Regions from separate parts of the Mesorhizobium sp. WSM4847 genome, predicted to be linked through region 3. Evidence: predicted binding sites of a transcription regulator. Region 3 holds the regulator's gene; each other region holds the start of a gene.

Region 1 (5,136 bases), on a different contig from region 3:
CGAATGCCAGCGCCTCGGCAAAGATAGCGCTCGTGAAGGTGGCGCTCTCGACGGCGAGCATTGCTGCGGCAACGCCTTCGCGCAGCGCTGCGCCCAGCGTCAGGCCGCGCAGCAGGGCGGCCATCGTCGCGCCCGCCAGCGCATCGGCGGCGCCGACCGTGACTTTTTTCGGTGCCAGGATCGAGAAGGCGCCGGCCGCGTCGAAACCCAGCACCGGACCGTCACCAGCGGTGACCACGCCGCTTTTCAGGCCGGCGCGTCTTAGGCCGTCGACAATGCCACGCTCGTCGGCATCGACGTCGGCGCCGGTAAGCGCGCCGGCCTCGTGCCGGTTCATGAAGGCCATCGCCAGAAACTCAAGCACCAGCGTCAGCCGCGCCGCCTTGCTGGGCGAAACGGCAAGTGCAAACACGGGCTTGTCGGCTGCAAGCGCTACCAGCCGCTCGAGCGCCGCCGACGGCAGGTTTGCGTCGCAAAGGACTGCATCAGCGGTGCTGATTGCCTCGCGCACCTTGGCACGGCGGATCTGCTTGGCAAGTGCCAGGTCGTAGAGCGCCATGTCGGCGAGGCCGGCGATCAGCGCGCCGTCGCCGTCGATCAGCACTGTGTTGCTCGGTGTCGTGCGATCGAGGAACACCACGGACAGATCGGCAATGCCGGCTGCAGCAATGGCGCGTGAAAGCGTATCGGCCAGAACATCGCCGCCCCGTACCGAAAGCAGCGACCCGGAGACGCCGCGGCGCACGGCGCAGCGCAGCGCATTGAAGACGGCGCCGCCGACTTCCTCGCGCATCGTGCCGGGGTTCGACGCCGCCGGCACGAAGGCGCCCGAAACCTGGCCGCGCCGCTCGATATAGGCGCCGCCTACTGCCAGGATCGTCGGCGACTTCATCATGCCCAGTGAGATGACCTTTGCTGCTGCCGGGTGGAGACTAGGTTGTCCGGCGGAACCCGGCAACCGGAGGCGCGATTCGGAAGATGCCTAGCAGAATCCTGCGGGTGAAGCCGGGATGCATCCCGGGTGAAAATACGAAACAAAAAAAGAACAAATCCGGATATTGTTGGTTTTTCAATCGGTTGTATCCCCTTGCCAATCGAGAACAAAAAAGGTACAAATTGATAGGGATTACGGATTGTCCGGCCTTCATTGACGACCAAGGGGTGATGTATCATGGCTCAGAATTCTTTGCGGCTTGTAGAGGACAAAACGGTGGACAAATCAAAGGCTCTGGATGCGGCGCTGTCGCAAATCGAGCGTGCCTTCGGCAAGGGCTCGATCATGCGGCTCGGCGCAAACGAGCAGGTCGTCGAGATCGAAACGGTGCCGACCGGTTCGCTTGGCCTCGACATCGCGCTCGGCGTCGGCGGCCTGCCGCGCGGCCGCATCATCGAGATCTACGGGCCGGAAAGCTCGGGCAAGACGACGCTGGCGCTGCACACTGTGGCGGAGGCCCAGAAGAAGGGCGGCATCTGCGCCTTCGTCGATGCCGAGCACGCGCTCGACCCGGTCTATGCCCGTAAGCTCGGCGTCGACCTCGAAAACCTCTTGATCTCGCAGCCCGATACCGGCGAGCAGGCGCTGGAGATCTGCGACACGCTGGTGCGTTCCGGCGCCATCGACGTGCTGGTGGTCGATTCGGTCGCGGCGCTGACGCCGCGCGCCGAAATCGAAGGCGAGATGGGCGATTCGCTGCCCGGCCTGCAGGCCCGCCTGATGAGCCAGGCGCTGCGCAAGCTGACCGCCTCGATCTCGCGCTCCAACACCATGGTCATCTTCATCAACCAGATCCGCATGAAGATCGGCGTCATGTTCGGTTCGCCCGAGACCACGACCGGCGGCAACGCGCTGAAATTCTACGCTTCGGTGCGCCTCGACATTCGCCGCATCGGCTCGGTCAAGGACCGCGACGAGGTCGTCGGCAACCAGACCCGCGTCAAAGTGGTCAAGAACAAGCTGGCGCCGCCCTTCAAGGTGGTCGAGTTCGATATCATGTATGGCGAGGGCGTGTCCAAGACCGGCGAGCTGGTTGACCTCGGCGTCAAGGCCGGCGTGGTCGAAAAGTCGGGCGCCTGGTTCTCCTACAATTCGCAGCGTCTCGGCCAGGGCCGCGAGAATGCAAAACTGTTCCTGCGCGACAATCCCGATACGGCGCGCGAAATCGAATTGGCACTACGGCAGAATGCCGGGCTGATTGCGGAAAAGTTCCTCGAGAATGGTGGTTCCGAAGGCGGAGACGATGGTTTCGAGGACGAAGCCGGCGCCATGTAGGCTTCGGCAGTGGCCGGAGTTTGGCCATGATTCCCGCGCATCAGCTCCAGCCTGTGTAATCGAGTCCTGTATTGTTGCGTTCGAACCGCCGGCATAGCGCCGGCGGTTTGCGTTTCAGCGGTGGCGCCGAGATGACCGGCAGGCCGGCAACGAGATGACCGGCAAGCCCCGCAAATTGGCCCAATTCCGTGTTTCTGGACAGGGTGCAACGCGGCGGCTAAAAGGCCATGTCCATTTGCCGTCGGCCGCGCCGGCGGCTCTCTCTAAAAGCTAAAAGGCAGTATTCATGAGTGGCGTGAACGAGATCCGGTCGACATTCCTCGACTATTTCCGCAAGGAGGGTCACGAGGTCGTCGCGTCGAGCCCGCTGGTGCCGCGCAACGACCCGACACTGATGTTCACCAATGCCGGCATGGTGCAGTTCAAGAACGTTTTCACCGGCCTGGAAAAGCGACCCTACTCGCGTGCCACGACGGCTCAGAAGAGTGTTCGCGCCGGCGGCAAGCACAACGACCTCGACAATGTCGGCTACACCGCGCGCCACCTGACCTTCTTCGAGATGCTCGGTAATTTCTCGTTCGGCGACTATTTCAAGGAGCGCGCCATCGAGCTTGCCTGGGACCTGATCACCAGGGAGTTCGGGCTGAAGAAGGACAAGCTGCTGGTCACGGTCTATCACACCGACGACGAGGCTGCCGGCTACTGGAAGAAGATCGCCGGCTTTTCCGACGATCGTATCATCCGCATTCCGACCTCGGACAATTTCTGGGCGATGGGCGACACCGGACCTTGCGGTCCGTGCTCGGAGATCTTCATCGACCGTGGCGAGCACATCTGGGGCGGCCCTCCCGGCAGCCCCGAGGAGGATGGCGACCGTTTCCTCGAATTCTGGAACCTGGTGTTCATGCAGTATGAACAGGTGACGAAGGATGAGCGCATCGACCTGCCGCGCCCGTCGATCGACACCGGCATGGGCCTGGAGCGCATGGCCTCCATTCTGCAAGGGGTCGAGAGCGTCTTCGAGACCGACCTGTTCCGTCACCTGATCGAGGCCGCGTCATCCGCGCTCGGCCGCGGTCCGGATGCCGACACCGTCGGATCGTTCCGCGTCATCGCCGACCATTTGCGTTCGTCCTGCTTTCTGGTGGCCGACGGCGTGCTGCCGTCCAATGAGGGCCGCGGCTACGTGCTGCGTCGCATCATGCGCCGCGCCATGCGCCATGGGCAGCTTTTGGGCGCCGGTGATCCGCTGATGTGGCGGCTGGTGCCGGCGCTGGTGCGCGAGATGGGCCAGGCCTATCCGGAACTGGTGCGCGGCGAACAGATGATCACCGAGACGCTGAAGCTTGAAGAAACCCGTTTCCGCAAGACGCTGGTGCGCGGCTTGGGCCTGCTTTCGGAAGCGACGGAAAAGCTGGGTGCCGGCGACATGCTGGATGGCGAGACCGCCTTCAAGCTCTACGACACCTATGGCTTTCCGCTCGATCTGACGCAGGACGCGCTCCGTCAGCGCAACATCTCGGTCGATCTTGCCGGCTTCACCAATGCGATGGAGCAGCAGAAGGCCGAGGCGCGCAAGAGCTGGGCTGGTTCCGGCGAGGCGGCGACCGAAACAGTGTGGTTCCCGGTGCGCGAGAAGCATGGCGCCACCGAGTTCCTCGGCTACGAGACCGAGCAGGCGGAAGGCCTCATCCAGGCGCTGGTCAGGGACGGCAAGATCGTCGACAGCGCCGCCAACGGCGAGGCGGTTGCCGTAGTCGTCAACCAGACGCCGTTCTATGGCGAATCCGGCGGCCAGGTGGGTGATACCGGCGTCATTTCAGGCGAAGGGTTCTCAATCGAGATCTCCGATACGCAGAAGAAGGCCGACGGGCTTTTCGTGCATCTCGGCAAGGTGGCCGACGGCACGGTCGACACGGGCGCGACCGTCGAGCTGAAGGTCGACCATGCGCGCCGCTCCAGGCTGCGCGCGAACCATTCCGCGACGCATCTGATCCACGAAGCGCTGCGCGAGGTGCTAGGCACCCATGTCGCGCAGAAGGGCTCACTGGTCGCGCCCGAGCGTCTGCGCTTCGACATTTCGCACAACAAGCCGATCTCGCCTGACGAGATCGAAGTGGTCGAGCGGATGGCGAACGAGATCGTCGTCCAGAACAGCCCGGTCACCACGCGGCTGATGTCGGTCGACGATGCCATTGCCGAAGGCGCCATGGCGCTGTTCGGCGAAAAGTATGGCGATGAGGTGCGCGTCGTTTCGATGGGCACGGGCTTGCATGGCGCCAAGGCCAACCGGCCCTATTCGGTCGAGCTATGCGGCGGCACCCATGTCAGGGCGACCGGCGATATCGGTCTGGTGCGCATCGTGTCGGACAGCGCCGTCGCCGCCGGCGTGCGCCGCATCGAGGCGCTGACCGGAGAGGCGGCCAGAAAGCATCTCGACGAGCAGGACAAACGGCTGAAGGCCACTGCGGCGGCGTTGAAGATCTCGCCGGCCGACGTGCCGGCGCGCGTCGAAGCGCTGTTGGACGAGCGCAAGAAGCTCGAGAAAGAACTGACCGAAGCGCGCAAGAAACTGGCGCTGGGCGACCGCTCGCCAGCCGGCGTGCCTGCCGAGAACGAGACCATTGCCGGTGTCGGCTTCCTCGGCAAGGCGGTATCGGGTGTCGCGCCGAAGGATTTGAAGCCGTTGGCCGATGCCGGCAAGAAGTCGCTCGGCTCCGGCGTCGTCGTCTTCGTCGGCGCCGGCGAGGACAACAAGGCCAGCGTCGTGGTCGGCGTCACCGACGACCTGACCGGCCGCTTCAGCGCTGTCGATCTGGTGCGTGTGGCGTCCGCGGCCTTGGGCGGGCAGGGCGGCGGCGGTCGGC
Region 2 (5,136 bases), on a different contig from region 3:
GTAAGCAGCGATGTCATGATCGGGTTTTCTCAGCGGCTTTGATCCGGCCGGGGGGCGGAGATTTGCGGATGAAGGGAAAGAGAGTCGCCGAACGCGGCGGATCGATGAGCCAGCAATCGTCATCGCGGAGGGGCAGGGACCAACGGGGCTTTTCGCGCTCTTGCATGCGCCCTTTTCGCCGGCCGAAATGCAGGCAGCGAGGCGGGTCCGAGGAGATTTTCCGCAATGTTGTGCAGTTTTTGTGCAGGGTCAGGAATCACTTCAGCTTTGAATCCGCCCCGTCACCCCTTCCGGGGGCTTGCGCTGCCCCTCACCTGCCTGTCAGCATCCTCTCCCCGTATAGTGACGGGGAGAGGGGTGCTCTCATCGCCGGTTTCGCCAATCACCAGCGTTGCAAGAATGGCTTCGAGGCTGCGCCAGCCCCTTCTCCCCGTCCCTATACGGGGAGAAGGGGCTGGCAGGGCGATGAGGGGCGGCGCCAACTTCGATGATTGGCTTGCGTCCAATGCAAGCTATGACTGCCCGAAGCGATTGCCCTGTGTGCTTGCTTCGATCGCCTCCAGAAGGCATAGATCAGGCATGACTGAACCCTGCCGCCCGCGCCGCTCGGTGCTTTACGTCCCGGCCTCGAACGACAAGGCGCTGGCCAAGATCTCGTCGCTGGCCTGCGATGCCGTCATCATCGATCTCGAAGATGCCGTCGCCCCGGCCGACAAGGTTTTTGCGCGCGAAAAACTGGCTGATATTTTCGCTCACCGCGCAAACCTGCGCTGCGAAATGGTCGTGCGCATCAACCCGCTCTCCAGCGAATGGGGCGCCAAGGACTTGCTGGCGGCGGCAAGCTGCGAGCCCGACGCCATCCTGCTGCCCAAGGTCGACACGCCGCGCGACGTCCTGGAAGCCGGCGACGTCCTCGACGACAATTTTTCACCCGACGCGGTGAAGCTGTGGGCGATGATCGAGACGCCCAAGGCGCTGCTCAACATCGGCCCGATTGCCGAGCTTGGCCGCGATCCGGCCTCGCGGCTGGTCTGTTTCGTTGCCGGAACGAACGACCTGGTCAAGGACACCGGCATTCTCGCTACGCCCGACCGGCGCTATCTCACGCCATGGCTGATGCAGATGGTGCTCGCAGCACGCGCCGGTGGCCTCGACCTGCTCGACGGTGTCTTCAACGATTTTCGTGATCTGGACGCTTTTGCGCGCGAATGCACGGAAGCAGCCGCCATGGGGTTCGACGGCAAATCGCTGATCCACCCGGCCCAGATCGATGCCGCAAACCGCGCCTTTGCACCATCTGCCGAAGCCGTGGCCGAGGCGCGTGCGGTCAAGGAGGCCTTCGCGCTTGCCGAAAATGCCGGCAGGCAAGTCATTGCGCTGAACGGAAAAATGCTCGAGCGGCTGCATCTGGCGCAGGCCGAGAAACTGCTGGCGAAGGCGGCCGCCAGCGCGGCATGATTGGCAACTTATCACAGGAATGAAAAATGAAACTCTACCGCTTTCTGTCCGGCCCGGACGATTCCAGCTTCTGCCACAAGGTGACGGCAGCGCTGAACAAGGGCTGGCACCTGTTCGGCTCGCCAACCTATTCCTACGACAAGCAGACCAAGGTCATGCGCTGCGGCCAGGCCGTGGTGAAGGATGTCGAGGGCCAGGAATACGGCCCTGGCACCAAGCTCAGCGATTGGTGACATCGCATCGAGCATAAACATCTTCCAGATGTCGGCGGGCCAGCACCCCCCTCTGTCCTGCCGGACATCTCCCCCTCAAGGGGGGAGATCGGATGTCGCATCGGCTTTCGCCAATCTTCAGAGTTGCAGGGTGTGCGGTGCGGGCCAAAGCTGCCAGTCTCCCCCTTGAGGGGGAGATGTCCGGCAGGACAGAGGGGGGCCGCGAAGGAATGAGACGTCGATCCCTTTACTCGGCCGCCTCTTCGATCCGCTCCATATCATCGTCCGACAGGCCGAAATGGTGGCCGATCTCGTGGATCAGCACATGGGTGACGATATCGCCCAGCGTCTCCTCGTTCTCGGCCCAGTAGTCGAGGATGGCGCGGCGGTAGAGCGTGACGCGGTTCGGCCCCTCGCCGGTCTGCGGATTCCAGCGCTCGGCGATGCCGCGCCCCTCGAACAGGCCGAGCAGGTCGAAAGGCGTTTCCAGCGACAGGTCGTCCATGATTTCGTCGGTCGGGAATTCGGCGATCTGGATGACGATCTCGCCGGTCAGCTTGCGAAACTCCTCCGGCAGATGGGCGTAAGCTTCTAGCGCCAGGAACTCCATTTCCTCCATCGACGGCGAAAGCTCGTCGTGCCAGGTACGGGTTTTGTAGATGCGGGCCATGCTTTGTCCTTCTGATCCCGGCATATAGGCTTTCGCGCCGGACTCGGCAATTAGCCGGGTTGCCGCCTTTCCCTGACAGGAATAAATTCCCCATGACTCCGCTTGACTCTTCGGCCGCCCTCTGGAATCTATTAGAACATAACAGGAACAATTGTGAGTGGAAGCTGACCGTCATGGCGACAAGCGCCGTGGCGCGGGAGACTGTTTTTGCCCTGCGCCGCCAGATCGCGAAGATCGAGGGAACGCTGCCCGAGCGCCTGCAGGCGCCGGCCGCAGCCCCCGTTGATGCGCCCCGGAATCCAACAGCTGATGTCACGCCCCAGGATCCAACAGCTGATGTCACGCCCAAAAATCTGACAATCGTCCGCCGCGGCCTCGCCGTGGCGCCGCCCGATGCGTTTCTGCGCACCGGCGCCGAAGATCTCGATACTGCGCTCGGCGGCGGCCTGCCGAAGGCGGCGCTGAGCGAGATCCATGGCGCCGCGACCCGCGATGCCGGGGCCGTCGCCGGCTTCGCCCTGTCGCTCGTCAGCCTGATCCTCAAACAGGGGCCGCGACTGCCGGTCCTGTGGATCGGCACCGCGGAAATCTTCCGCGAGGCCGGCTTCCCCTATGCCACAGGACTTCATCGCCTTTTCGGCATCGAGCCGGAGCAATTGCTGTTTTCCGAGGCGCCAAGGCTCCTCGATGCGCTGTGGACCGCCGAGGAGGCCGCCCGGATGACGGCGCTCGCCGCCGTCATCCTCGAAATCCGCGGCAGTCCGCAGCGGCTGGACCTCACCGCGACGCGGCGGCTGCACGCCCGGGCACAGAGCGCCGGCCGGCCGGTGTTTTTGCTGCGCCAGGCCGGCGAACCCGAGCCGACGGCGGCACCCGTCCGCCTCGTCCTGTCGGCGGCGCCGTCGGCACCACGCCAGACGATCGCCGGGCCGCTCGCCGGCTCGATCGGCCGTCCCGCCTTCACCGTCAGCATCGGCAAGAGCCGCACCGCCTTGCCAGGACAATTCACACTGGAGTGGAACCCCGATGAACGCAGTTTCGAGGAAAGAAGGGCCGGGGAAAGACGGCAAGAACGGGCAGCGAATCCTGTCCCTGTGGTTTCCGCATCTCGCCGCGGAAAGGATCCTGCGCCAGCGTCTGGGGCGGTCCTGGCGTTCGCGGCCGTCGGATCACCTGCCGCTGGTGATCAGCCATCGCCAGGCGAACGCGCAGCGCATCGCCGCCCTCGACGAGCGGGCTGAGGCGCTTCATCTGAAGCGCGGCATGGGCATAGCCGACGCGCGCGCCATGCATCCGTCGATCGACGTCGTGGAAGCCGATCCCGAGGGCGACCGCCGCCTGCTCGAAAGCCTCGCCGACTGGTGCGACCGCTACACCCCGCTGGTGGCGATCGACGCAGCCGATGGCCTGTTCCTCGACGTCACCGGCTGCACCCATCTTTTCGGCGGCGAACGGGCGATGCTGGACGACATCCTGTCGCGCTTTTTCCATCAGGGTTTCGATGTCCGCGCCGGCCTTGCCGCCACACCAGGTGCAGCCTGGGCGGCAGCGCGGTTTTCTGGTGATCGCATCGTCCCCGGTGGCGAGGAGGAGGCGCTTCTCGCACCCTTGCCGCTGACGGCGCTGCGCATCGAGCCTGACATCCGCGCCAGCCTGGAAAGCGTCGGCCTGCGCACGGCGGGCGCCGTCATGGCAGCACCGCGCGCGCCGCTCGCCCGCCGCTTCGGCAGATCGCTGCTTTTGCGCCTCGACCAGGCAGTCGGCCGCCTCGACGAGGCGGTGTCGCCGCGCCTGCCGGTGGCGCCGCTTTCGGTCGAACGCTATCTCGCAGAACCCATCATGCTGACTGACGAAATAGAGCGGCTGGTGAAAATGCTGGCGACGACATTGAAGGCGGACCTCGAGCGCCGCGGCGAGGGCGCAAGAAGGCTGGCGCTGCTGCTTTTCCGCGTCGACGGCGCCGTCAGCCGCATCGCCGTCGGCACCTCGCGGCCGTTGCGCGAGCCGCTGCTGATCCAGAAATTGTTCCACGAGAGGCTTGCCGCGCTCGAACAGGACATCGATGCCGGCTATGGCTTCGATCTCGTGCGCCTCTCGGTGCTGTCGGCCGCGGCCTCCGACATGCAGCAGGCGGATCTGACCGGCGAGACGCGCGATGACGGCGCCGACATCGCCCTTTTCGCCGACCGCATCCGCGCCCGGCTCGGTGACAGCGCGGTTTTGAAACCGGTTGCCGTCGAGAGTCATCTGCCCGAGCGCGCCGTCGCCACGCATTCCTATGCGGAGGCGCCGCAAAGGGTCTCTGCGCCGAAGAAGCCGGACAAGACGCCGGGCAAGATGAAAGACACTAGGCCTGTCTTGCGGCCGGAACGGCCGATCCGGCTGTTCCGCTCGCCCGAGCCGATCGAGGTGCCGGCCACCGAAATGCCTGAAGGACCGCCGCTGAACTTCCGCTGGCGGCGCGCGCTCTACCGGGTGGCGCGCGCCGAAGGGCCGGAACGCATCGCCGCGGAATGGTGGCGGGAGGCAGCGGGGCAGGAAGCGACCCGGGATTATTTCCGCATCGAGGATAGCGACGGCCGCCGTTACTGGCTTTATCGCCAGGGGCTCTACGGCGCCTCGCAGGCGGCGCCGCGCTGGTTCATGCACGGGGTCTTCGCATGAATGCGCTGGCGGTCGTTCCCTACGCCGAATTCGGCATCCAGTCGAATTTCTCGTTCCTGCGCGGCGCCTCGAAACCGGAGGAGCTGGTGGTCGCGGCAAAGTTTTTGGGCTTTTCGTCGATCGGGCTTGCCG
Region 3 (5,136 bases):
GCGGCATTGTCGCTGGCGGCGTCGGCCAACCACCAGCAGGTCCGCGTGGTGAAACGGCCGCTGGTCGCCATCATCGCCACCGGCGACGAATTGCTGCCGCCGGGCAGCGACCTTGGCCCCGACCAGATAATCTCCTCCAATGCCTATGGCGTCGCCGCCGCGGCCCGCTCGGTCGGCGCCAGCGCACTCGATCTCGGCATCGCCGCCGACCGCAAGGACGCGATCGCCGCGCTGGTGACAAAAGCCGTCGACGCAGGCGCGGACGTCATCGTCACGCTGGGCGGCGCCTCGGTCGGGGACCATGACCTCGTCCATGACGTGCTGACCGGCGAAGGCATGGCGCTCGATTTCTGGAAAATCGCCATGCGGCCCGGCAAGCCACTGATGTTCGGGCGGCTGGGCGCCATCCGCTGCATCGGCCTGCCTGGCAATCCGGTGGCCAGCCTGGTCTGCACGCAGCTCTTTCTGAAGCCGCTGCTGGCGCGGCTCGGCGGCCGCGCCTTCCGCCAGGACATGCGTCTGGCGCGGCTCGGCGCCGCCATGCCGGCTAACGATCTCAGGCAGGACTATGTACGCGCGGTGGTGAAGGAAGAAGCTGGCACGCTTGAGGCAACGCCGTTCAGTATCCAGGATTCCTCGATGCTCAGAATGCTGGCCGACGCCAACGGACTGGTCGTACGCGAGCCATTCGCTCCCGCAGCCGCAGCCGGCGCCGCCTGCAGCGTGCTGATGCTACGCTGAACAAAACGTCAACACATTCATTAAACTTTAAATGGTTGCGGAACACAACTGGAACAGATAGTGTTTGTTCTGGGTTTGTTTTTCTGATTCTGTTGGGGGTCGCGATGCTGACACGCAAACAACATGAACTGCTGATGTTCATCCACGAACGGCTGAAGGAAAGCGGCATTCCGCCCTCGTTCGACGAGATGAAGGAAGCGCTCGACCTCGCCTCCAAATCAGGGATCCACCGGCTGATCACGGCGCTGGAGGAACGCGGTTTCATTCGCCGCCTGCCCAACCGCGCCCGCGCGCTGGAGGTGCTGCGCCTGCCCGATTCGATCGCGCCGGGCCTCAATGCGGCGCGCAAATTCTCGCCGAGCGTCATTCAAGGCTCCCTTGGGCAGGGCGGCCTCGGACGCCAGATCAAGCCGGCGCCTTCGCGCATGCGTGCTGCCGGCAATGACGACGACGTCGTTGCCACCGTCTCCATACCGGTGATGGGCCGCATCGCTGCCGGTGTGCCGATCGACGCCATCCAGCACCAGACGCATTCGATCTCGGTGCCACCGGACATGATCACCGGCGGCACGCACTACGCGCTGGAGGTCAAGGGTGATTCGATGATCGAGGCCGGCATCTTCGACGGCGACACGGTCATCATCCGCAACGCCGAAACCGCCCAGCCTGGCGAGATCATTGTCGCTCTGGTCGACGAGGAGGAAGCGACGCTGAAACGATTCCGCCGCAAAGGTGCCTCGATCGCACTGGAAGCCGCCAATCCGGCCTACGAGACGCGCATCTTCGGGCCGGACCGGGTCAAGGTGCAGGGCAAGCTCGTCGGACTGATCCGGCGTTACTGAACGGCAGGCTTCTTGGGTTTCTCGGCCCTGCGGTATGGCGGCAGGCCCCTCGCCTCGCGCGAAAATCGCCGCTGCTCATGCCAAGGCCTGTATGGCTGTCTGACGGCAAAACGGATTTCTGCGCGCGTCTTCGCCGATAGCGGATCGAAGAAGACGGCGGCACTGCCCATGCGAGCGAGCTGCCGTTTGGTGACGACGAGAACCAGCGGGTTGCGGCAGGGTTTGTAATAGGCTGTGGCATCGTCGATGACGATCAAATCCGCAAAGGCACAGGCCGGCCGCGCGGTTTTGCGGTTGTCGGCGAGCGCGATGAGCGCGCCGGACGGATGCCGGGCCAGGCACAGGCCGGCAGTGCAGGTGAAAGGCGCTCCCGGCGGCAGGTCGGCCGGATCGGCGATGTCGAACCGCACATCTCCTTTTTCGAATGTCTCCGGCTCGACGATCGTTGTTGAAACCAGCGCATGTTTCCAGTTGTCGGTGGTGAATTCGTTCGAACGCATCCGGTTGACGGCAAGTTCGCCGCCGCCGATCGGCAGCGCCACCAGATGCGCATCCTCCGAGATCAGCACGTCGGGGGTGCGCGTCTCGGAAATCGTCAGCAGGCCGGCGAGCGCAAAGGGAAGTGCCGCAAGCCGCAGCCATGTCGTCGCCATCGTGGCGATGACTAAGGCGACCGTCACCAGCAGAACCGATTGCAACGAAATCAGGCCGACTGCATCGACCGGCGAACGCTCCGAGATCCATCCCGAAATTGCAATCATCGCCGTCAGGCCCTTGCCCATCATGTAGAGGAAAGGGCCGTCGAGGCCGAAAGGCATTGCCAAGGCGCTGAGGACGGCCAGGAACATGACGATCGTGACGATCGGCATGACGGCCAGATTGGCGAACAGGCTGAGCGGCGAGACGCGCTGGAAGTGCCAGATGGCGAAGAGCGCGGTGGCGCTGCCGGCAATGATGGAGGTCATTGCGATGGTGCCTGCCCCGGCGACGAGCTTGCGCGTGACGAAAGCGACCGGTGACCGTCGCTGTCGCGGCGCCTTGGCCTTGTCGGCACGATAGTCGGACCAACCGGCATAGGCGCCCACGAGAGCCGCAGTCGCGGCGAACGACATCTGGAAGCTTGCGCCGACCACCTCGTGCGGCGACACGACGATGACGGCGATGGCCGAAATCGCCAGGTTGCGCATGGTGAGTGCCGCCCGGTCGAACAGCACGGCGACAAGCATTACCGCCAGCATGATGAAGCTGCGTTCAGCCGCGACCACGATACCGGAAAAGATCAGATAAGCAGCGATGGAGACGAGTGCAGCAGCAGCCGCATATTTTTTGACCGGCCGGCGCGACGAAAAGTCGGGAAACAGCGCAAAGGCGCCGCGCAGCAATCCCATGACGGTGCCGGCGACAAGCGCCATGTGCAGGCCGGAAATGGAGATGATGTGGTAGATGCCGGTGCGCCGCATCGATTCGTTTATCTCTTCGGGGATGCCGGCACGCACGCCGACGATCAGCGCAGCGGCAATCTCCCCCTCGGCACCACCGATGCTGTCCCTGATATGGTCGGCGATGGTTTCGCGCGCCTTCTCGATCGACGAAGAAAGGCGTGCGGTTAACGGTGCATCTTCGGAGACGACGATCTTTGGACTGCCGAGGAAAAAGCCACTGGCACCGATGCCGGCGAAATAGCTGTCAAAGGAAAAGTCAAAGCTGTCCGGTCTGACCGGGCCAGTCGGAGGCAGAAGCCTCACATAGCCGGTTGCCACCGAGCCTGCGGTCATCTCAGCGGGAATCTTGCGTGCCGACACCCTGACACGTTCGGGTGCATAACGCAGTGTCGGCCGGGCGGTCGACATCACGTCGATGGTCAGCCTGATCCGGCCGTTCGCCATCTGGTCGAGCCTGACGACACGGCCGGTCAGCCGGGTCTGGATTTCCGAACCGAGCATCTTCGTTCCGGCGCGCCAGGTTTCAACCTTGGCGGCGAGCACACCAAGCGCGCACAGCAACGCTGCCATGAAGCACAGGTGCGTTTTGCGGCGTGAGCGCGTGACGGCCGCACACAATGCCGTAAGGACCACGACGGCGATGGGCTGGGCAAAGTCCGGTTCGACGGCAAGCGAAAAATAGACGATCACCCCGCATGCCAGGAAAACCGGCACCAGCAGGAAGGCGACGCCCCGGTCGAGTTCCAGGCCGGCTGCCGCGGCCACGCTGTTGCGGACACCGGATGGTGAAAGATGGCTGAGCTGTCGGCGAAAACGAATGACAGGGCCGGGTGCTGAAGCCGGTATCGGCGCCGGGCGATCCGGCGAAAGAGGCTGGATGCTCAGCGGCGACGCAGGCAGCGAAACGGGTAGCGACTCAGTGTGAGGAACGTCGGCAAACAGCGATCGTTCGCTGACGCTTGCGGTCGCGCCCTCGCTCTCGTCCACGCCGCGGCCTGGTCCAGCCATAGGGTTCGCCCCTTGCGCCCTTGACCTCCTATGCTACATGAACGCGCGACGCGCGAAAGTCCGCGCAGCCACATCCGTTTCCTGCGCTTGCCCCGAGAGTTCCATGTCCGACAAGGTCGTCACCCGTTTTGCCCCTTCGCCCACCGGATTCCTGCATATTGGCGGGGCGCGCACGGCGCTGTTCAACTGGCTGTATGCGAAACACACCGGCGGCAGGATGCTGCTGCGCATCGAGGACACCGATCGCGAGCGTTCGACCGATGCGGCAACCGCTGCCATCCTCGATGGGCTCTCCTGGCTCGGCCTCACCTGGGACGGCGAGCCGGTATCGCAGTTCGAGCGAGCGCCGCGCCACCGCGCGGTCGCCGAGGAGCTGGTGCGCCTCGGCAAAGCCTATTACTGCTATGCCGCGCCGGCTGAGCTGGAGGCGATGCGCGAGAGTGCGCGGGCCAAGGGCTTGCCTCCCCGCTATGACGGCCGCTGGCGCGACCGCGACCCGTCAGAGGCGCCGGTTGGCGCCAGGGGCGCGATCCGCATCAAGGCGCCGGCCGAAGGCGAGACGGTGGTGCATGACCGCGTGCAGGGCGAAGTCCGCTTCCCCAACAAGGACCTCGACGATTTCATCATCCTGCGCTCGGACGGCAACCCGACCTATATGCATGCCGTCGTCGTCGACGACCACGACATGGGCATCACCCACATCATCCGCGGCGACGACCATCTGACCAATGCCGCCCGCCAAATGGTGATCTATCGAGCCTTGGGCTGGGAGGTGCCGTCAATCGCGCATATCCCGCTGATCCATGGCGCCGACGGCGCCAAGCTGTCGAAGCGGCACGGCGCCCTCGGCGTTGAAGCCTATCGCGCCATGGGCTATCTGCCCGAGGCACTGCTCAACTACCTGGCGCGGCTCGGCTGGAGCCACGGCGACGACGAGGTCATATCGATCACCGACATGATTGCGTGGTTCGACATCGGCGATGTCAACAAGGGGGCCGCCCGCTTCGACTTCGCCAAGCTCGAGGCGCTGAACGGCGTGCATATGCGGCGCATGAACGAGCCCGAATTGCTCGATATCTTCATCAACACCTTGCCCTATCTCG

What was found. Region 3 encodes LexA, which represses DNA repair genes until DNA is damaged. Its sites were predicted from a motif close to TGTTCNNNNTGTGTTCNG; they were not measured.
Region 1: recA (recombinase RecA) is a predicted target of LexA. The motif match lies at 1,031-1,048, and genes of this name have one in related genera.
Region 2: AC0L28_RS04810 (ImuA family protein) is a predicted target of LexA. The motif match lies at 2,473-2,490, and genes of this name have one in related genera.

The regions. Positions count from the first base shown of each region.
Region 1 covers NZ_JBVVPY010000028.1:220-5,355, forward strand. The annotation lists gene AC0L28_RS29330 (carbohydrate kinase family protein) at 1-895, opposite strand, end outside; gene recA (recombinase RecA) at 1,172-2,269, shown strand; gene alaS (alanine--tRNA ligase) at 2,556-5,136, shown strand, end outside.
Region 2 covers NZ_JBVVPY010000003.1:57,098-62,233, reverse strand. The annotation lists gene AC0L28_RS04830 (DUF4153 domain-containing protein) at 1-17, opposite strand, end outside; gene AC0L28_RS04825 (HpcH/HpaI aldolase/citrate lyase family protein) at 580-1,458, shown strand; gene AC0L28_RS04820 (DUF1737 domain-containing protein) at 1,485-1,691, shown strand; gene AC0L28_RS04815 (metallopeptidase family protein) at 1,918-2,340, opposite strand; gene AC0L28_RS04810 (ImuA family protein) at 2,514-3,581, shown strand; gene AC0L28_RS04805 (DUF6504 family protein) at 3,523-5,004, shown strand; gene AC0L28_RS04800 (error-prone DNA polymerase) at 5,001-5,136, shown strand, end outside.
Region 3 covers NZ_JBVVPY010000005.1:10,504-15,639, forward strand. The annotation lists gene AC0L28_RS08265 (molybdopterin molybdotransferase MoeA) at 1-741, shown strand, start outside; gene lexA (transcriptional repressor LexA) at 846-1,583, shown strand; gene AC0L28_RS08275 (ComEC/Rec2 family competence protein) at 1,577-4,033, opposite strand; gene gltX (glutamate--tRNA ligase) at 4,137-5,136, shown strand, end outside.